2 linked regions of the Myxococcus guangdongensis genome follow. The main gene of each other region encodes a partner of the protein of the gene in region 2 in a complex. Links are inferred from orthologs where the notes say so. Each region holds a gene or a part of one and is shown on either strand. Other genes may lie near its edges.

Region 1 (10,712 bases), on a different replicon or contig from region 2:
CTCCCGGGGAGCCTGAACATCGACGCGGAGACGTACCCCCGCGCGGACTTCTACGCGGACATCCACAACTACGTGCGCTTCAAGACGCCGGTGATGGCGGTGCAGGAGGTGCTCACGTCGGATGCCTCGCCGCTGGTGCGGCTGGAGGCGTGGCTGCGCACGGGGCTGGGCTCGGAGAAGGACATCGTCTACCAGGCGAAGCTCCTGTCGTGCGTGCTGCGCGGGGCGCTCAGGCGCTTCGCCACGGGCGTGGAGACGCGCTGCGAGGGGCCGGTGGCGCTGCCCACGGAGGCGTGCGCGACGCTGGAGTCGGACGTGGTGGCGATGCAGGCGGGCGTGACGCAGGTGCTCGCGCGCTTCCGGCAGTGGCTGCGCTCGGTGGGGGAGCTGCGGCTGCAGGAGCGCTCGCGCGCGTCGCTGCGGCTGGTGGACGAGTACGTGAGCCTGCTGGTGGAGAACGGCTTCCGGCGCGCGGTGGCGGACATGAAGGCGCTGCCGCGAGGGGAGCCGTGGCTGCAGCTTCGCAAGGGGCTGATGGAGGCGGTGCTGCGCGAGGAGTCCTACCGCAAGGAGCACCGGCTTCGCAGCGTGCTGAGCCCCACGGGGGACAACGAGGAGTACCTCCAGCGGCTGGGCATGCTGAAGAAGTTCTGCATGAACGTGCTCTTCCTGTCCTCGCGCCGCCGGCAGAAGCGCCAGGGCTGGGAGGAGGTGCTCTTCGCGCTGGCGGCGGGCATCGCCATGGCCTTCGCCACGGCGGTGGCGCTGTGGGCGCAGATCCGCTTCACGCAGGTGAGCCTCAACTTCTTCCTCATCGCCGTGGTCGGCTACATGATGAAGGACCGCATCAAGGAGGGCCTGCGCCGGGTGCTCAGCCGGGTGGCGGCCACGCACCTGTCGGACCGCACCGCGGACCTGGTGGACCCGGTGACGGGGCGGACCATCGGCACGTGCGAGGAGCGCGTGGACTACGCGCCCAAGGTGCCCGACTCCGTGGCCTCGCTGCGCCACCAGGACGACTTCCTCACCGTGTCCCAGGGCGAGCTGACGGAGATGGTCATCCGCTACCAGAAGCACATCATCCTGGACGCCCGGCTCCTGCCGCGCACGGAGCGGGGCCTGTCGGGCGTGACGGACATCCTGCGCTTCAACGTGGAGCGCTTCCTGCGCGACATGGACGAGCCGGAGCTGGCGCTCGAGTACGTGGACCTGGCGGATCTGTCCGTGGGTCACATCCGGGGCGCCAAGCGTTATCCGGTGGACGTCGTGCTGCGCTTCACCGTCGAGGAGGAGGAGACGGACCGGCGCCAGGAGAGCACGCAGCTGGTGCGGCTGGTGCTGGACCGCAACGGCATCCAGCGCATGTTGCGCTTCGCGGACACGGCGGCCGGGGCGCCCCCTGGCCCCATGCCCTGGCAGTCGGCCGCCTGACCCGGGCGGTTTCGGCGGCGCTTCCGGGCCCGCGCGGGTAATGTTCGCCGCGCTCATGGCCCACGAAGACTTCAAGAAGCGCATCCGCGACGACTGGCGCGACAGCCTCCACGCCATCCTGGCCAAGGCCCGCTCGCTCGGCGAGCAGGCGGTGCTCGCGTTCGACCTGGACTCCACCCTGCTCGACAACCGGGAGCGCCAGGCGCGCATCCTCCGGGAATACGGCGCGGCGCACTCGGTGGAGCCGCTCTCCACGTGCGCGGCCCACCACTGGAACTCCGGCTGGGACATGCGCGAGGCGATGCGCGCGTGCGGCCTGGAGGCGTCCCTGGTGGAGCGGCACTTCGAGCCCGCGCGCCAGTACTGGGGCGAGCGCTTCTTCACCAGCGAGTACTGCGCGGTGGACGAGGCCATCGAGGGCGCGGCGGCCTTCACGCACGCGGTGGTGGGCACGGGCGCGCGTCTCGTCTACGTCACGGGCCGTCACGAGGGCATGCGCGAGGGCTCCGTCGCCTGCATGCGCCGCCTCGGCATGGCCATCCCGGACGGGGAGCGGGTGATGCTCGTGATGAAGCCCGCGCCCTACGACGACGACGATGCGTTCAAGCGCGAGGCCCACGCGCAACTGGGCCGGCTGGGGACCGTGGTGGCCGCCTTCGACAACGAGCCCACCCACGCCAACGACTACCGGCGCCGCTTCCCCGACGCCACCGTGATTCATCTGGCCACGGATCATTCCGGCCGGCCCGTGACGCTGCTGGACGGCATCATCAGCGTGCCGCATTTCACGCGGGTTTCCTGACGCACCGCGCCTGAATTTTCGGGGGAAGGGCGCGGGGTTTGAAAGGCTTTGAAGTCCCAGGTCCGCGCGCTATGAGGCGCACGGCATTCGCCGTCCCCGGGTGAGGAGGGGCGGCCTGCATGGAGGCACCCGCGGTGGCCAGCCCGTACTCGAAAGAACAGCTGTTGACGATGTACCGGAAGATGTACCTCATCCGCCGTTTCGAGGAGCGCGCGGGCCAGCAGTACACGCTGGGGAAGATCGCCGGCTTCTGCCACCTGTACATCGGGCAGGAGGCGGTGGCGGTGGGGCCCGTGGAGGCCATCCGCCAGGACGACTACATGCTCAGCGCCTACCGCGACCACGGCCAGCCCCTGGCGCGCGGCAGCGACGCGGGCATGGTGATGGCGGAGCTGTTCGGCCGGGGCTCGGGCTACAGCAAGGGCAAGGGCGGCTCGATGCACATCTTCGACATCGAGCACCACTTCTACGGGGGCTACGGCATCGTCGGCGGGCAGATTCCGCTCGCGGCGGGCATGGCCTTCGCCAGCCGCTATCGCAATGAAGACCGCGTGACGGTCTGCTACTTCGGCGACGCGGCGGCCAACCAGGGCGCGCTCCATGAGACGTTCAACATGGCGTCCAAGTGGAAGCTGCCGGTCATCTACATCTGCGAGAACAACCGCTACGGCATGGGCACGGCCATCGCGCGCACGTCGGCGGTGCCGGAGATCTACAAGCGCGCCGCGGCGTACGACATGCGCGGTGAGCCGGTGGACGGCATGGACGTGCTGAAGATGTACGAGGCCGTGAAGGACGCGGCCGCGTGGTGCCGCGCGGGCAAGGGCCCGGTGCTGCTGGAGGCGAACACGTACCGCTTCCGGGGCCACTCGATGGCGGACCCGGCCAACTACCGCACCAAGCAGGAGGTGGAGGAGGAGCGCAAGAACGACCCCATCCCCAAGCTGCGCGACTACGCCCTCAAGAATGGCCTGGGGGCGGACGCCGACTTCGAGCGCATCGAGGAAGAGGTGAAGGCGCAGGTGGACGCCGCGGTGAAGTTCGCGGACGAGTCCCCGGAGCCGAGCCTGGAGGAGCTGTGGCGCGACACCATCGTCGAGCCGGGCGAGGAGGACGTGCGCCCGCGTGAGCGCGTGCTCGGCACGAAGGTGACGAACTGGCCGAAGTACCCGAGCGGCCAGGAGCTGAAGGTCACCTGGGACCTGGAGCCGCGCGCGCAGGCGGAAGCCGCGGACAAGAAGGCGGGCCTGAGCAACTAGCCCGGCCCGTCACACCCCAACCCTTTTTGATTTCGAGTCGGAGCCGACGATGCCCGAGTTGATGTACCGCGAGGCCCTGAACCAGGCGCTCGCCGAGGAGATGGAGCGCGACGCCAACGTCTTCCTGATTGGCGAGGAAGTGGGCCGCTACAACGGCGCCTTCAAGGTGTCGCAGGGGCTGCTGGACAAGTTCGGGAGCGCGCGCATCATCGACGCGCCCATCTCCGAGCTGGGCTTCGGCGGCATGAGCGTGGGCGCGGCCATGGTGGGCCTGCGTCCGGTGGTGGAGATGATGACCTGGAACTTCGCCATCCTGGCGATGGACCAGATCGTCAACAACGCGGCCAAGCTGCGCCACATGTCCGGCGGCCAGCTGCGCTGCCCCATCGTGTTCCGCGGCCCGGGCGGCGCCGGTGGCCGGCTGTCCAGCCAGCACAGCCAGGCGCTGGAGGCCAACTACGCGCACTTCCCCGGCCTGAAGGTGATTGCGCCGGCCACGCCCGCGGACGCCAAGGGCATGCTCAAGGCGGCCATCCGCGACGAGAACCCGGTCATCATGTTCGAGGGCGAGCGGCTCTACGCGCTCAAGGGCGAGGTGCCCGAGGGCGAGCACGTGGTGCCGCTGGGCAAGGCGGACGTGAAGCGGGAGGGCACGGACGTCACCATCATCACCTGGAGCCGCATGTATTACTTCTGCATGCAGGCGGCCGAGGAGTTGGCGAAGGAGGGCATCAACGCGGAGGTCCTGGACCTGCGCACGTTGAGGCCGCTGGATGAGGAGGCCATCCTCGCGAGCGTGCGCAAGACGAACCGCGCCGTCATCGTGGAGGAGGGCTGGGCGCTGGCGGGTGTGGGCGCCTCGGTGGTGGACATCATCCAGTCCAAGGCGTTCGACGACCTGGATGCGCCGGTGGAGCGCGTGACGGGGCTCGACGTGAACATGTCGTACGCGGCGAACCTGGAGAACGCGACGCAGCCGGACGCGCCCAAGATCATCGCGGCGGTGAAGAAGGTGCTGTACCGCGAGGGAGCCTGATCCGTATGGCCACGCCCATTCAGATGCCGAGCCTGTCCCCGACGATGACGGAGGGGAAGATCGTCAAGTGGCTGAAGAAGGTGGGGGACAAGGTCACCTCCGGTGAGGCCATCGCCGAACTGGAGACGGACAAGTCCAACCTGGAGATCGAAGCCTACGACGACGGCTACCTGCTGGAGATCGTCGTCGGCGAGAACCAGACGGCCCCCGTCGGCGCCCCCATCGCCTATGTCGGCGCAAAGGGGGAGAAGGTCGCTGCCGGTGGCGCGCCCGCGCCGAAGGCCGCTGCTCCCGCGCCCGCCGCTGCTCCCGCGCCGAAGGCCGCCGCGCCCGAGGCCCCCAAGCCCGCGGCTCCGGCCGCGTCCGGTGGTGGGGACCGCATCGCCATCCAGTTGCCGAGCCTGTCCCCGACGATGACGGAGGGGAAGATCGTCAAGTGGTTGAAGAAGGTGGGGGACAAGGTCTCCTCCGGCGAGGCCCTGGCCGAGCTGGAGACGGACAAGTCCAACCTGGAGATCGAGGCGTACGACGACGGGACGCTGGCGGAGATCGTCGTCGGTGAGAACCAGACGGCCCCGGTCGGCTCGCCCATCGCGTACCTCACGCCCAAGGGAGGCAAGGCGGCCGCCGCCGCGCCTGCTCCCGCGCCGAAGGCCGCCGCGCCCGAGGCCCCCAAGCCGGCTCCGGCCGCGCAGCCGGTCCAGGCCGCTGCTCCGCAGGCGCCTTCCGCGTCCGGGGGGCGCCGGGTCCGGGCCAGTCCGCTCGCCAAGAAGATCGCCCAGGTGCGCGGGCTGGACATCGCGCAGGTGCAGGGCTCGGGTCCCTCGGGTCGCGTGGTGAAGCGCGACATCGAGGAGGCGCTGGCGAAGGGTGGAGCGAAGGCCCCCGCGCAGGCGCCGTCCGCGCCGGCCGTGAGGAAGGGCCCCGCTGCGCCGACGGTGGCGCGCGCGGAGTCCCGCACCGAGCCTCTGTCCTCCATGCGCAAGGTCATCGCGCAGCGGATGACGGAGGTGAAGCCCGGCGTGCCGCACTTCTATCTCACCATCGAGGTGGAGATGGACGCCGCGGTGAAGGTGCGCGAGGAGGCGAAGGCGATGGACCTCAAGGTCTCCGTCAACGACCTCATCGTGAAGGCCGTGGCCATGGCCGTGCGCCGCTACCCGAAGGTCAACGTGTCGCTGCAGGGTGACCAGGTCATCCACCACGGTTCGGTGGACGTGGGCATCGCGGTGGCGCTGGAGCAGGGCCTCATCACCCCCATCGTCCGCGACGCGGACACCAAGGGGCTGCAGGCGCTGGCCACGGAGATTCGCGAGCTGGCGGAGCGCGCGCGCAAGCGGGCCCTCAAGCCCGAGGAGTACACGGGCGGCTCCATCACCGTGAGCAACCTGGGCATGTACGGCATCGACAACTTCGCCGCCATCATCAACCCGCCGCAGGCCTCCATCCTCGCGGTGGGCGCGGTGACGGACAAGGTCGTGGTGCGCGACGGGCAGATGGTCATCCGCAAGATGATGTCGGCCACGCTGTCGTGTGACCACCGCATCGTCGACGGTGCCATCGGCGCGGAGTTCCTCCGCGAGCTGCGCGGCCTGTTGGAGCACCCCACGCGGCTGCTCTTCTAGTCCGCTGGCAGGTGAGTGGCCCGCTTCCTCGCTCCGCCCCGGAGCGACTGGGAGCGGGCCCTCTCGTTTCTACTCACGGGTGGGTTCGCGCCCGCTCGCCTCTTCCTCCTCCAGCTTGCGTTGCGCCTCCGTCACCCGGGCCTGCTGCTCGCGCGGCGTGCCGGTGGGGAGCTCCTGCTCGTCTTCGTGCGAGCGTCCGCGGATGCCGGGCCAGGGCTCGGGGCGCGTGGCCTCCACGTGGTCGATGCGCTCCGCGTAATCCGCGTCACTGCCCGCCTTGCGCGGCTTGTCGTCGGGCTTGTCCTGGTGCGCCATGACGAAGTCCCTCCTGAGGGTGCGTGTGAAGTTGCGCGATTAACGGTGGGGCGCCCCTCGGAAGGTGGCCACCCGGGGCCCGCTGTGCGGCCCGCCCTCTCGGTTGCTGGGCGAGCACGAAAAAAAGGCCGGCAGCCGAATCGGTTCGCTGCTTAACTTCGTCCAAATGAACGACGACATGACACGCGAACGGCTTGTCCAGGGTGTGTCGGAGTTGGAGGAGCGGGTGGGCCCGCCGCTGCCTCTCGCGCAGTCGCTGCACCAGGCCCTGCTCGGCGCGGTGTTCCCCCTCACCGCGGAAGAGCTCACCTGGGTGGCTCGTGAGAACGAGGCCCCGCCCACGGTGCTCTCGCTGCTGGGTGCCCTCCCCAGGGGCCGCTTCGCCTCCGTGGACGCGGTGGCGGTGGCCCTGGAGCAGGACACCCGCGACGCGCTGGCGTCCCCGGACGCACCCACGCCCGTCCTCACCTCCACTCGCTGAAGCCTCCATCACCCCACGCCCTCCCGTTGCCGGCATGCCCGGTGAGCGGGCAGGGTGACGGGCACTCGTCTGGATTTTCCTGGGGGTCAAACCTGTCTGGCTGGTCTAGAGTTCGTGAGGCATTACGTCCCGGGGGGACGGTTCCGTCGGCACCCAGAAGAAAGGGAGTCGGAGGAGGCGCTATTCTAGGCGGCACCAGCCTGGCCTCTTTGAGGGATAGCCGGCCAGGAGGAGCGTCATGAACCCGTCTGAACTGCCCGCGGTGCTGTACGTCGACGATGACGCGCTGAACCTGCGGGTCTTCGACGCGAACTTCGGACAGCGCTTCCGCATCTTCCGCAGCGCGTCTCCCAGCGAGGCGCTGGCGTTGCTCGAGCAGCGCAAGGGGGAGATTGGCGTCATCCTCTCCGACCAGCGGATGCCGGGGATGACGGGCGTGGAGCTGCTGGAGCGCGCGCGTTCGATTGCGCCCGACGCCAAGCGCATGCTCGTCACGGCGTACGCGGACATGCAGGCGGTCATCGACGCGGTGAACCGCGGCCAGGTGACGCGCTACTTCGTCAAGCCGTGGGATCGCTCGGAGCTGCAGGCGGCGCTGGACGACGCGCTGAAGATTGCCCGGCTGGAGCTGCGCATCCGCGAGGTGGAAGGGCGGATGATGAAGTCGGAGCGTCTGGCCACGCTGGGGCAGGTGACGGCGGGAATCGCGCACGAGCTGATGGGCCCGGTGGGCTACCTGTCGCAGAACGTGTCCTCGCTGCAGCGGGATTTGACGAGCGTCATCCAGTACGTGTCCAAGCACCTGTCCGCGGACCCGAACCCGTCGGTGGCGGAGACGGTGGAGGACCTGCCCGCGCTCATCAAGGACCTGTCGGACGGCGCCGAGCACCTTCGCCAGGTGGCGTTGGGCTTGAGGGCCCAGGCGCGCGGCGAGGACATGGAGGCCACCGCGGACGTGGCCGAAGTGGTGTCCTTCGCGGTGAAGCTGGCGCGGGCGGAGGTGAGAGACCGCGCGCGGCTGACGAGCAACGGCGAGGCGGTGCGCGTCATCTTCGGGCCGGTGAAGCTGTGCCAGGTGCTGCTCAACCTCGTGGTGAACGCCGCGCAGGCGATGTCGGGCACGGGGCGCCAGGGACGCATCGAGGTCCGCTGGACGGTGCGGCCCGACGACGTGGTGCTGACGGTGGCGGACAACGGCTGCGGAATCCCCGTGGACCTGCAGGAGCGCGTGTTCCAGCCGCTGTTCACCACGAAGCCGGTGGGAATCGGCACGGGCCTGGGCCTGTCCATCTGCCGCGAGCTGGTGGCGCAGGCGGGTGGCAACCTGCGGCTGTCGTCCACGCCCGGTGAGGGCACGGACATCGAAATCACCCTCCGGCGAGCCCCGCCCCTCTGAGTCCGAAGGCGTTGCTGAGCATGCGCCACACGCGGTGGAGCGTCTCCCCCTCCGCGTGGCGCACCTGCTCCACCAGCACGGCGCGGCGGGCTTGCGCGCCCTGGGGGCCATACTCCACCACCAGCGCGTAGCCGGAGCCGGGGCGCTCGACGATGTGCACGGCGCGGACCTCGTCGAAGGGGATGAGCTCCGCGCGGGTGGCGCTGGGGGCCCAGGCCAGTCGCTCGACTCGCAGGGTCTCCGAGCGGAAGTGGAGCACGAAGCGGCGGCGGACGAGCCTCGACTCGAGCCGGAGGGCGGCTCCTATCAGGGCCGCGGCCACCAGGGCCAGGGCGGCGGAGGCGGCGGGGAGCGAGCCCTTCTCCTGTCCCACCAGGACGGCGGCGCCCAGGGCACAACCCACGGCGACACCGACACACAGGCCCGGCAGCATGCGCGCGTCCCACCGGGGAGGGCGGGATTCTCCCACCAGCCGGCCCCCGTCGTAACGCAGGCGCACGTCCCCCAACAGCGGGGGCACCCGATTCTCCTGTAACGCGTCCTCGAAGCTCGCCACGGCGGGAAGCATACCGGTCCTCGCATGCGAGCCTCGAAGTCCGCGTGAAGCTGTGCGAATCTCCAAAGCCATGGATCTCCCGTTCGAGACCGGTGAGGGCGACGGTGGGGAGGGGGGAACGCTCGCCTCGACGGTGTTGGTGGTGGACGACGAGCCGGTCGTGCTCGACATCTGCGCCCGCTTGTTGGAGCGCGAGTCGGACCTCGTGGTGCTGGTGGCGGCGAGCGCGGAGGAGGCGCTGCCGATACTGGGTGAGCAGCGCATCGACGTGCTGGTGACGGACAAGAACCTGCCCGGCATGGGCGGGGTGGAGCTCGTCGCGCAGGCGCGGACGCTGCAGCCCACGTTGGAGGCGCTGATGATTACGGCCTACGCGAGCAGCGAGTCCGTCATCGCGGCCTTCGCGGCGGGGGCGAGCGACTACATCCTCAAGCCCTTCGACGACCTGCGGGTGCTGCGCGCCAAGGTGCGCGCGGCGCTGGAGCGGCGCACGTCCGGGACACGCGTTCGCGAGCAGGCGCGGGAGGTGGCCCGCGAGGCCGCCGCGTTGTTGGCCGCGGGGCAGGACGCGCCGGAGCCCGCGCACGTGGCGCTGGAGGAGGAGCTCCGGGCCTACGAGGAGTCGTCACGTCAGGTCCAGGCGGGCCGCGTGGCGGTGGTGGGCAGCGTCGAGGCGTTGGAGTCGCTGCGCGAGTCCGGTTTCGAGGTGCGCGAGCTGCCGCCGTACGCGCCGGAGCTCGAGGAAGTGGACGTGGTGGTGGTGGAGACGGGAGATCCGCAGTGGCGCACGTTGGCGGAGCGCCTCCAGAGCCGGCCCCCGGATGTGCTGCTGCTGGCCAGTCCCGAGGCGGACCTGGGCGACCTGCTGGAGGCCATCACCCTGCGCATGGACCTGGTGGGCTTCGGGACCACGCAGGGCGCGAGCGTCCTTCCGGAGAAGGTGCGGATGCTGCTGCTTCGCCGCGGTGTCCAGCGCGCGCAGGACCGACTGGCCGCCGCGCTCACCACGTTCCGCCAGAGCATCCTCGCGCCGTCGGCTTGAGCCGGGGGCGGGGCCGCTTCAGGTCCCGTCGCCGTCGAGCTGGCGCGCGAGGTCGAGCTGGAGCGCCAGCAACTCCGTCATCGGAACAGGCCGGCGGGACACGCGGGTGAGGTCCTTGCCCTCCGCAGTCCAGAGGGGAGGGTGGAGGGAGAAGCCCTGGTCCGGTGAGAGCTTCGAGACGTCCTCGCTCCAGCCGGCCGCGCGGTACCCACCGTAGAACCCGGCGAGGTCTCCACCGAGGAAGAACGCGAGCAGGTCCGAGTAGCCACGTTCCAGGTCTTCCCAGCGGAGCGTGTCGGGCGCGAAGTAGAACGCGCCGCCGCGTCCTTCGCCGAGCGCCCCGCCATCGAGCGCGAAGAAGCCGCCGACGGCGTCATGGGCCACGAGCAACATCCCTCGCGTCGAGGCCACCGCCGGATGCGGGCCCAGCGCATTCCAGGTGGCCAGGCTGCCGCGCATGCGCGGATCCCCGCCGCCGCCCAGGACTCGGAGCCAACCTCCGTCGATGAGCAGGCCTCCTGTTTCGTAGGCCACCGCGCCCAGGGGAGAGCGCGTCGTCACCTGAAGCTGGTGGAGCACTTCTCCAGCGGTGGCTTCGTCTCGGGGCAGCACCTCGGCCAGGTTGCTCGCCGAGCCCAACCGCTCCCGCACCCACGGCCACGCGGGGTCCGTGGTTTCGAGCAAAGCCTCGAGCGACCGCATGCGCCACCACGCTCCGGAAAAACAAAACGCCCGCCTTCTTTTCAGAAGGCGGGCGTCCGAGTGACCC
Region 2 (10,548 bases):
CGGGCCTCCGGGCCGTGGCCGCGAACCACGGCGACGCTGACGGTGGACATGGGCGGCGGCGCATCCACGCGCTCGCTGTCGAACACGGCGCAGAAGCTGCGAGCGAGGGCCTCCTCCACGTCGGGCACGGGGATGGCGTTGCCGCGCTCGCGCTGCATGGACGTGACGCCGGCCTCGCGGATGCCGCACGGGACGATGAAGCGGAAGTGCTCCATCTTGGTGTTCACGTTGAGCGCGAACCCGTGCGTGGTGAGCCAGCGGGAGATGTGGACGCCGATGGCGGCGATCTTCCGCGCGTCCGGAGCGCCTTCTTCGCCAATCCACACGCCCGGCCACTTGGGGATGGGGCCGGCGGTGATGCCCCACTCGGACAGCACCTGCATGATGGAGCGCTCCACGTCGCGCACGTAGCGACGCACGTCATGGCGCGACTCGGGGAGCAGGAAGATGGGGTAGCCGACGATTTGTCCCGGGCCGTGGTAGGTGACGTCGCCGCCGCGGTTGGTCTCGAAGACCTGCACGCCCTCGGCGGAGAGGCTCGCGTCGGAGGCGGTGATGTTCTCGCGCTTCGCGCCTCGGCCGAGGGTCAGCACGGGCGGGTGCTCCAGGAGGAGCAGGGCATCGGAGCAGAGCCCCTCGCGACGCGCGTCGCCGAAGAGGCGCATGAGCTCGAGGCCGTCCTCGTACTCCACCCGGCCGAGCCGGTAGACGGTGATGGTGTTCACGACGTTCCCTTCTTGCGCCGCCCCTTGCGAGCAGGCGCCGGCTTCGTGACTTTGTCGAGGTCCCAGGTGCCTGGGGGGATGCGCTGGAGGAGCGCCTGGAGCTCATGGCCCGCGCGAGGGGAGCGCGCGGCTTCCGCCACGAGCACCAAGAGGGCCTTCTCGGACAACGTCGTCCCGTGCTCGCGCGAGGCGAGGTGGGCCCGCGCCATGTCCCTGTATTCCGCGAGCGTGGGCTGACGCAGGCCCACGAGGCGCTGGACGTGCTCCAGGATGTTCATCGGGAGGGCGCCCCCCACGGCGCGAGACAGTGAGTCCGTGGTGGGGATGTCGAGGCGGACGCCCTCTGCACGAAGGGTGAGCTTGCTCGACGTCGGTGCCTTGCCCCGCGCGCAGAGCACCACCGTGGGCCTCGCGGCGCGGGCCAGGAAGACGCCGAGGGTGCGCTCATGTTCGGGGCTCAGTGAGGCCACATCCTCGATGAACAGTGGCGTGGAAGACGGAGCCTCCGCGAGCGCGTCGACGGTGGTGAGCACGCCCTGCCCTTCTCGCTGGAGCATCCGGAGCAAGGTGCTCTTCCCACAGCCCTCCGCGCCGATGAGCAGCACGCAGCGGACGCCCGTGCGGAGTGCATCGACGAGCGCGCTTCGCGACTCCGGTTGGCCGATGAAGTCCGGCGCATTCGGAGTCGGAGTCGATGTCTCGACCCGAGGACGCATCGGGCGCACGGAGTCACCCAGCAGGGATGCGGAGGCCGTGAGGCACGACTTGCAGATGAACGCGCCCGCCGGTCCCGCGACGAGTTCGCCAATCTCCGCGCGGGGTCGGCAGCAGAACGAGCACCACGCATCCAGCGTCACGTCCGCGCGAGTGGGCCCACGCTCGATGATGCGCGGCTTGCGTCGACGCTCGGGCTGCGTGTCGTCGCCTCCCTCGATTTCGTCTGACAACGCTCGCTGCGGCGCTCCGAACAAACCCGAGTCCGTTGCACCCATGGGGCGAAGCTGGCTCGCCTCGGCGGTCACGGACTCGCCCACGTCCCCGAGGAGCCAGGTCTCATCCTCTTCCCCGGATGCGCGTCCAGGCTCCGCCGCCCCCGACGCGCCCATGGATCCGGACTCGCCTGTCACCGGATCCTCCCACTCATCGAGCAGCCCTGGACTCCAGGACGCATCGTCAGCGCCAGGGCGACCCATGAATCGCTCACCAGCGCTCCGAGCACGGCTTCGCGAACCTGCGCTCCGCGCCATGAATCGGGAGTCTGGCGAGACGCCAGCCGTCACGCTCCAACCCTCGCCAGACGTCGAATCGGCGCTCACGAGGTCGTCCACGTCAATGATCCAGTCCCGCGACGACGCTCGGGCCCCGCCCCCTTCGTCCCCTGGCGACACACTCGAGGCCTGGGCACGCGTCGCGCCAGGACGCACGCTGTCGTCGTCCATGCTCCCGTCCCGCGACGACGCTCCACTCCGCCCTGGAGAAGCTCCGCGCCCCTCATCATCGGGTCGGGTGTCAGGCCACGCTCCGACGCTCGCGCGCGAGGGCCCAGCAGCGCTCGCGCTGCCGTCCGCGCCCTTGCTCCGCGCCCGCGACGACGGTCCGGCCCGCTCAGGAGCGGCCCCTCCGCTGTCGTCGTCATCCGCTCGAGGCCACACGGCCCCGGACGAGTCACTCCCGCGAGAGAGCTGGGCCTCCAGGCGCTGAAGGTCTTCGCTCACCTCCGTGTCCAACACCCACGCGGGGGCTTCGACCTGTGCTTCCGCGAGCCGAGGCTCCTCCTGCTCACGCAGCGCGGCCTCGATGAGGCGCTGCCTCAGCGCCAGCTCCGACGACGAGACTCCCTCATCGCGCCCCATCGACGAGGTCGATGACTGAACATCCATGGCAGAGGCCGACGACTCCTGCGCCGACATCTGCTCGATCCGCGCCATCGCGTCGGCGACATCCGTGCGGGACTCATCCAGTCGGCGCGCATGGCGCAGCAACTGGAGCGCCCGAGGTGCGTTCCCCGCGCGCTGGAGGAGCGTCGCGGCCTGGAACAACAGCTCCACCGCACGAGGCGCGTCACCGCTCAGCTCGGCGGACTGTGCGGCGCGGATCAGCTCGCGAGGGTTCTCGGCCATACCGACAGAGCCTAACCGGCTTGGAGGACCACCGCCCGACCTCGAACGCTCGACGGACACCACCGTCGAGCGGGCGGTCCGTCCCCTGGCAACCCCACGGGACGCCCTACCGTGGACAAGGCGCCCGGGAGCCTCCGCTCACCGGGCCCGCCTCCAGGAACCTCAGGACATCGCCAGGAACAGCATGTCCGGCTTCTCGAGGTACTTGATGACTTCGTACACGAACTCCGCGGCCACCGAGCCGTCGATGACGCGGTGGTCGCACGACAGCGACAGGTTCATCATGTCGCGCACGACGACCTGGTCCTTCACCACCGCCGGGCGCTTCTTGAGCTTGTGCACGCCCATGATGCCCACCTCGGGGTGGTTGATGATGGGCGTGGCGAACAGGCCGCCCGTCTGCCCCAGCGAGGTGATGGTGAAGGTGCCGCCCGTCAGCTCCTCCATCTTCAGCTTGCGCTCGCGCGCCGCCACACCCAGGCGCGACGTCTCACGCGCCAGCTCGGCCAGCGTCAGCCGGTCCGCGTCCTTCACCACCGCCACCGTCAGGCCGTCCGGCGTCGCCACCGCCATGCCGATGTTGTATTCGCCGCGCACCACCAGCTCCTGCGCCGCCTCGTCGAAGTTGGCGTTCAGGTGCGGGAAGCGCTTCAGCGCGGCGATGGTCGCCTTGATGATGAAGGGCAGGTAGTTGATCTTCGTGTTGTCGCCCACCGCCGCCAGCTGCGCGTTGAGCCGGGCACGCAGCGCCACCAGCTCCGTCGCGTCCACTTCCTCCACGAAGGCGAAGTGCGGCATCGTGAACTTCGAGCGCACCATCTTCTCGGCGATCTTCTTGCGCAGGCCCCGCAGCGGCACGCGCTCGTCCGACCGTCCCGTCGACACGGAGGGCGCCGCGGGACGCGCCTGGGCCGGCGCCACCACGTTCTTCTGCTCGCCGCCGCCCTCCAGCGCCGCCACCACGTCCGCCTTCGTCACCCGCCCCTGCGGACCGCTGCCGGAGATGGTCGTCAAATCCAGCCCGTGCTCACGCGCCATCCGACGCGTCACCGGCGTCGCCAGCACCTTCGTCGCCTGCGCGGGCGCAGCCGCCGCCGCCTGCGCGGGAGCCGCCGTCTGCGCGGCCGGAGCGGGAGCCCCGTGGCCCGCGGCCTGGGCCGGCGCGGCGCCTTCGATCTCCATCGTCACCAGCGGGTGGTGCACCTTCGCGATGTCGCCTTCCTTGCCGTGCGTCTGGATGACGCGACCGGCCTTCGGGCTGGGGACGGTGACGGTGGCCTTGTCCGTCATCACCTCGGCGAGCACCTGGTCTTCCTTGACGACGTCGCCGGCCTTGACGTGCCACTTGACCAGCTCGCCCTCCATCACGCCTTCACCGAGGTCGGGGAGCTTGAATTCGAAGGTTGCCATGGGGTGTCTTTCCGAGAGGAACGGGGGTTGCGTCAAGGCTCGATTCGGGCCCGCTCAGCCGAGCCGCTCCAGGCGCTCGCGCTCCATCAGGCCCTTCATGAAGAACTCGGCGGCGCGATAGCTGGAACGAACCAGCGGACCCGAGGCCACGTAGAGGAAACCGTAGGACTCGGCCAGCTTCTTGTACGACTCGAACTGCGCCGGAGTGACGAAGCGCTCCACGCGCAGGTGGTACTGCGAGGGCTGCAGGTACTGTCCCAGCGTGAGCACGTCCACGCCCACGCCGCGCAAATCCTTGAAGGTCTGCTCCAGCTCGGCGTCCGTCTCGCCCAGGCCCACCATGACGGACGTCTTGGTGTAGATGCCCTCGGGGCGGTGCTTCAGGTACTCGAGCACGCGCAGCGACTGGGCGTACTTCGCGCGGCGGTCTCTCACCGTCGGCGTCAGGCGCTCCACCGTCTCCACGTTGTGCGCGACGACGTGCGGCCGGGCCTCGGCCACCGTGGCCAGGTCCTTCTCCACGCCCTTGAAGTCGGGGATGAGCACCTCGACGATGGTGCGCGGGCTCTCGCGGCGCAGCTCGCGAATCGCGGAGGCGAAGTGGCTGGCGCCACCGTCGGGCCGGTCATCCCGGTTCACCGACGTGACGACGATGTACTCCAGGTCCATCTCCTTGACGGCCTGGGCCAGGTGGATGGGCTCCATCGGATCCAACGGCGGCGGAGCGCCCACCTTCACGTGGCAGAAGCGGCACGCGCGCGTGCAGACCTCGCCCATCAACATCACCGTGGCCGTGCCGCCACCCCAGCACTCGGCGATGTTCGGGCAGCGGGCCTCTTCGCACACGGTGGCCAGCTTCGTGCGCTTCACGATGGCCTTCACCCGCTCGTACCCTTCGCCGTGAGGCAGGCGCACCTTCAGCCAGTCCGGCTTGCGGGTCGTCTCTGTCACCTGGGGGAGAGGGAACCGGTCAGGAGTCGCCATGGGTCGCGGGCCTTCTATGGTTTGGGCGGAAGACGTTCAAGCGGGAAGCCTCTAACGCGAGGCGTTAGCACCCGCAGGGCCTTCGCGCACGTCGTCTCCCTACTAATGCCCGCGTCCCGGCCGGGCAGCCCCCGTGAGAGCGCCCTGGCCCCCGCGCCAACCCTCCAGCGGCCCGACAGCCCTGTTGCCGGCCCTCCTGGCGAGTCGTGCCTGGCCCCCGGAAAGCACGAGGCCGCCCTCGAAGCGCTCGCTCCGGGGACGGCCCTGGCGAGCACCCATGGGGGCGCCCGTCCTCTACCCTCGCCGACTAGAAGTGGCGCGGGTGACCCAGCGTGGCCTCGGCGCCCTCGTGGACGATCTCCGAGAGCGTCGGGTGGGCGTGGATGGTGCCCGCCAGCTCCTCGGTGGTGATCTCCAGCTTCAGCGCGACGCAGGCCTCGGCGAGCAGCTCCGTGGCGTGCGGGCCGATGATGTGGATGCCCAGCACCTCGTCGTACTTCTTGTCGGAGACGATCTTGATGAGGCCCGTGGACTCGTTGGTGATGGCGGACTTCGTCACCGCGCCGAACGGGGCGTTGCCGATCTTGACGTCGTAGCCGCGCTCCTTGGCCTTCTTCTCCGTCAGGCCCACCGAGGCGACCTCGGGGTAGCAGTACGTGGCGGACGGGGTGAGGTCGTAGTTGATAGGCTGCGGGTTCTTCCCCGCGATGTGCTCCACGGCGAGCACGCACTCGGAGCTGGCCATGTGGGCCAGCATCGGGGTGGGGATGACGTCGCCCACCGCGTAGACGTTGGGCTCGCTGGTGCGCAGCATCGAGTCGACCTTGATGTAGCCGCGGTCGGTCTTGATGGACGTCTTGTCCAGGCCCACGTCGTCCGTCACCGGCGAGCGGCCCACGGCCGACAGGAGGATCTCCGCCTCCAGCGTCTTGGTCTCGTTGCCGACCTTCATCGTGACGCGCACGCCGTCCGCCGTGTGCTCCACCTTCTCCACCGCGGAGCCCGTGTGCACGTCGATGCCGCGGCGACGGAAGATCTTCTCCAGCTCCTTGGAGATGTCCGCGTCCTCGATGGGCAGGAGCGCCGGCAGGTACTCCACGATGGCCGTCTTGCTGCCCACGTGGTTGAAGATGGACGCGAACTCACAGCCGACCGCGCCCGCGCCCAGGACGATGATGCTCTTGGGGATGCGCTCGATCTGCAGGATGGAGTCGCTGTTGAGCACGCGCTTGTGGTCCACCGGCACGTTCGGCAGGGACTTGGGGACCGAGCCCGTCGCGATGATGATGTTCTTGGCGTCCAGCACCTGCTTGGTGCCGTCGGCGGCGGTGACCTCCACCTTGCCCTTGCCCGCGATGCGGCCGTGGCCCTTGATGACCGTCACCTTGTTCTTCTTCATCAAGAAGTCGATGCCGTTGGCACCCTTGGTGACGACCTTGTCCTTGTGCTTCATCGCGTTCGGCCAGTTGACCGTCGGGCTCGACAGGTCGATGCCGAAGTCCCCGGCCTCCTTGACGTGGTGGAACAGCTCCGCCGTCCACAGCAGGGACTTGGTGGGGATGCACCCGCGGTGGAGGCACGTGCCACCCAGACGCTTGTCCTTCTCGATGATGGCCGTCTTCAGCCCGAGTTGCCCCGCGCGGATGGCGCCCACGTAGCCGCCAGGGCCCGAACCGATGATCACCACGTCGAACGTCTCAGCCACGCATGCCTCCGTCATTATTTGCGGATGGAACCCGGTGGGGCTGATAACCCCCGCTCCCGGTTGGAATCAAGGAGATTGCTCGTGCGCCGTTTCCCGCTCAGGACCCTCCTGCTGATGCTCGTGGGGCTCATCGCCTTCGGCCGTCTGTGGTGCGTGACGCACCCGGATGTGACGAGCGCTGCCCCGCCCGAGCGTCCCCCCGCCCGGGCCGCCGCCTCCCCGGCTGCCCCCGTGATGCTCCCGTCACCCGACTGTCTCGCCCTGGAGCGGGCCCTGGACGCAGCCCTGCGCGCCCCCGAGGTCCCCAGCGTCCTGGACGACGCCCGAGCGCGACTGAAGGCCTGCGCCGAGCCCACCGCGCGCGCCTGTGAGCTGGGCCCGGCCCTCAACGCCCGGGCCCCGTTCAGCCAGGGAGTGGACACTCCGCTGCGGGGCCTCCTGGCCACGCTGTGCGAGCAGTGCCCCGGCCGGGTGAATCCCTGCGCGCAGCGCGTGGGTCAGGCCCTGCTGGACGCCACGGTGGGCCGCGCGCCGGAGGTCCCCGAGCTCCAGTGGAACCTGGAGCACGCCGGGCCGGGCACGGCGGGGGCCTGTGACACCATCGTCCGGTTGGGGCTGGCCCCGGCCGCCCAGGCGGACGTCGCCCTGCCCGCGACCGTGCTTCCGCTCCTGGAGGGCCTGGCGCCCCGCTGCCAGGGCGCCGGGCACCTTCCTGTGTCCGTGCTGCGCGCGGCGGCGCTCCAGCAGGGGGACAAGGTGCCCACGCTGCGGACGCTCGCCAGCGGGCCGCGCGTGGAGACCGCGCCGGTGAAGCCCGACCAGGTCACCGGAGCGCAGCCGGGCTTCCAGGCCTTCGACGGCGACGAGAACACGCGCGTCGCGGTGAGCAACGCGGCCAGGACCTCGCGCTGGACGGCGGATGGGGCGCTGCGCGCGGGCTACGCGCCCACGCTCAAGCACCTGGTGGGCGTGAGCGTCCGGGCGAAGGGCGCAGGCTCGCTGCGCGCCATCGTGCGCACCCCGAAGGGCGTGGGGCTCGCGGACCCGGAGGGAGGCTTCTCGTTCGTGAATCCCACGGTGTGCCGCTACCAGGGCACGGGCGCGTGGGAGCGCTGCGTGCTGACCGTGCCGCTGGTGGACGTGGACGCGGTCAGCGTGTTCCCGGAGAGCGCGGACGGCCAGCTCGCGGAGATGGAGATACTCGGCGCCCGGTGAGCGGCGCCGGGGCGGCCTCAGGCGACGAGGCCGCGCTCCTTGGCCAGCTGGAAGATGGGCGCCGCGTCCTTCTTCAGGACGGTGCTCACGTCCTTGACGATGGACTCGCCCGACTTCGCCACCGACAGGAAGTTGTCGAAGGTGCGGGTGAGGATGAGCACGCCGGAGATGATGACGCGCTGGAGGTTGTGCTGCAGGTCCGTGCCCTCGTAGATGAGCCACGCCTGCTCGACACACTTCTTGCGCGCGTCCACCAGGAAGTTGTTGAGGATGGTGCGCTCGTTCGCGTCGGGCACCTTGGACTTCGGGCTCACGGAGCCGATGTAGATGAGGCGCGTGTTGAGGCTCGTCGCCGCCTCTTCCATCTGAGCCAGGATCGCCGCGACATCCTCCTTGGTCGGAGGATTCTGCCAGCGGGAGAAGATGACTCGGTCGATGAGCTCTGCCTTGTACGTGGTGGGGCCGTTCACGATGCCTCCGGTGAGGCGGACGGTTTCGATTCCAAGAAGCGCCCGGCCGGCGTTCTCCACTGCGCCGCGCGTCTGGATGTGTAGCAGGAACACTCCTTTCATTGAAGAGAGTCACTGCTCAGTGCGATCACCTCCTCGTCGCAGTGCTGCTGTGAGGATGCAGCCGTGACGGACAAATCCCGCTGGGTCGACGCTGACACGTCCGGAATTCGGGGACTGATACGTGGAATGTCCGGACAGCCCCGCGTGGATTTCACGTGAAGTGCGATGGCTTCATCTCGTGTTGCTTGAAACGGGAGGCGTCGCGCGACGCGCGAGCACGGCCTTCACGTCCTCGAGCGAGAGGCCCAGGGGCTTGATGGCGACGAGCAGGTGGTAGAGCAGGTCGGCGGCCTCCTCCACCGCGCGGCTCGAGTCAGCGTCCGCGCAGGCCGTCACCAGCTCCGCGGCCTCTTCGCCCAGCTTCTTCAGGCGCAGGTTCCTGTCACCGAGCAGGCGTCGCGTGTAGCCGGGCTTCTCGTCGTGCGCGGGCGCGTGGGAGGCGCGCTCGGTGAGCGTGGCGTCGAGCGCGGCGAGCGCATCCCAGCGGCCAGCGCCGAAGCAGGTCTCTTCACCGGTGTGACAGGCGGGGCCGGCCTTGTGGACGCGGGCGAGCACCGCGTCCCTGTCGCAGTCCGCGCTCAGGGAGACGACGCGTTGGGTGTTCCCGCTGGTGGCGCCCTTGTGCCAGAGGCCTCGTGAGCGGGAGCGGTAGTGCATCTCTCCGGTGGAGAGCGTGAGCGCCAGGGCCTCGCGGTCCGCGTGCGCGACCATCAACACGTCGCCCGTGGCCGCGTCCTGGGTCACCACCGTGACGAGCCCGTTGCCCTTGGTGAAGTCGAGTGCGTCCAGGTCCAGCATCAGGTGGTCCTCGTCGCGCCGAGGCGCTCACGGGTGAGGCGGGCCAGCGCGCTGTTGGTGGCGATGCCGTTGCCGCCGAAGGCGGTTCGCTGGCCGGTCCAATCGGTGAAGACGCCGCCGGACTCCTCGATGATGGGTTGGAGCGCGGCCGCGTCCCAGGGGGAGAGCAGCTCGTCCACCATCACCTCGGCGCGTCCCGTGGCGACGAGCAGGTAGCCGTAACAGTCGCCCCAGGTGCGAGACACGGCGGTGTCACGCGTGAAGCGGCGCCAGGCCTCGCCTCGTTCGGGGAACTGGGCGAAGCGCTCGTCGGTGGAGAGGACCACGGCGCGGGAGAGGTCGGATTGTCCGGAGACGCGGGCGCGCTGGCCGTTCCAGAAGCAGCCTTCTCCGGGGGCGGCGACGAGCAGCTCGCTCACCGCGGGGAAGTACGCGGCGCCGACGAGGATGCGCTCGCCTTCGGCCAGTGCGATGAGCGTTCCCCACAGCGGCACGCCACGGATGAAGGTCTTGGTGCCGTCGATGGGGTCCAGAATCCAGCGGCGCTTCGCGCCAGGGCGCGTCTCTCCGAACTCCTCGCCGAGGACTCCGTCCTCGGGGAAGCGCTTCTCCAGCCACTCGCGTGCGGTCTGCTCCGCGGTGCGGTCCGCCACGGTGACGGGGGTTCCGTCGCTCTTGGTGTCCACCGCGATGCCACCTCGGAAGAACCTCAGCGCGACGTCGCCCGCGGCGCGCGCGACCTCCTCGGCTGCGTGCATCAGTCCTTGCGTCCTCATGGATTGCTCCTGTTCTCCGCGTTGCGCGTCTGCCGTGGCCGGAGGGCCTCGTGAGGAGCACCTCCGCCGGCGGGAATCCCTCGGGCCTCCTGCGCACCCGTCAAGCCGCGACGACGTCGTGTCATGGAGTGCGTCCTGTTCTGCGCGGCGCTCGCGCGGTTCAATCGGCCGCGTCGCCCATGAGTCATGGCGTGCTCCGAATCGGCAGGCCGCTCGCGCGCAGGAGCGACTTGATGGCGCCCA

The links.
Region 1: the proteins of lpdA (region 2) and LXT21_RS18475 are in contact, whole or in part, in a crystal structure (PDB 1EBD), measured with the Geobacillus stearothermophilus proteins. The link is inferred for Myxococcus guangdongensis from one-to-one orthologs. Residues at the interface, in WP_049624544.1 of Geobacillus stearothermophilus: Pro340, Ser341, Asp344, Tyr345, Arg403, Asp406, Val408, Glu431, Ala432, Gly433, Asp438; in WP_033016211.1 of Geobacillus stearothermophilus: Ile130, Ala131, Met132, Pro133, Arg136, Arg140, Glu141, Asn155, Arg157.

Annotation. Positions count from the first base shown.
Region 1 is NZ_JAJVKW010000005.1:465,645-476,356, forward strand. What follows is about bases 3,850-6,843. They hold LXT21_RS18475 (pyruvate dehydrogenase complex dihydrolipoamide acetyltransferase), read left to right. Parts: upstream 3,850-4,533; coding sequence 4,534-6,153; downstream 6,154-6,843. Other genes in these bases: LXT21_RS18480 (hypothetical protein), read right to left, coding at 6,223-6,468; LXT21_RS18485 (DUF2795 domain-containing protein), read left to right, coding at 6,647-6,843. Also shown: LXT21_RS18455 (hypothetical protein), read left to right, coding at 1-1,431; LXT21_RS18460 (HAD family hydrolase), read left to right, coding at 1,487-2,233; pdhA (pyruvate dehydrogenase (acetyl-transferring) E1 component subunit alpha), read left to right, coding at 2,368-3,492; more of LXT21_RS18485, read left to right, coding at 6,844-6,949; LXT21_RS18490 (sensor histidine kinase), read left to right, coding at 7,188-8,345; LXT21_RS18495 (hypothetical protein), read right to left, coding at 8,317-8,913; LXT21_RS18500 (response regulator), read left to right, coding at 8,972-9,943; LXT21_RS18505 (DUF2625 family protein), read right to left, coding at 9,962-10,645.
Region 2 is NZ_JAJVKW010000004.1:141,058-151,605, reverse strand. The notes cover bases 4,746-7,575. They hold lpdA (dihydrolipoyl dehydrogenase), read right to left. Parts: upstream 6,945-7,575; coding sequence 5,547-6,944; downstream 4,746-5,546. Other genes in these bases: LXT21_RS13895 (hypothetical protein), read left to right, coding at 7,026-7,575; lipA (lipoyl synthase), read right to left, coding at 4,746-5,239. Outside these bases: lipoyl(octanoyl) transferase LipB, read right to left, coding at 1-725; LXT21_RS13915 (ClpX C4-type zinc finger protein), read right to left, coding at 722-1,717; LXT21_RS13910 (dihydrolipoamide acetyltransferase family protein), read right to left, coding at 3,008-4,255; more of lipA, read right to left, coding at 4,310-4,745; more of LXT21_RS13895, read left to right, coding at 7,576-8,159; LXT21_RS13890 (hypothetical protein), read right to left, coding at 8,177-8,629; bifunctional phosphoribosyl-AMP cyclohydrolase/phosphoribosyl-ATP diphosphatase HisIE, read right to left, coding at 8,903-9,529; hisN (histidinol-phosphatase), read right to left, coding at 9,529-10,305; imidazole glycerol phosphate synthase subunit HisF, read right to left, coding at 10,490-10,548. UniProt on the Escherichia coli protein: Lipoamide dehydrogenase is a component of the glycine cleavage system as well as of the alpha-ketoacid dehydrogenase complexes.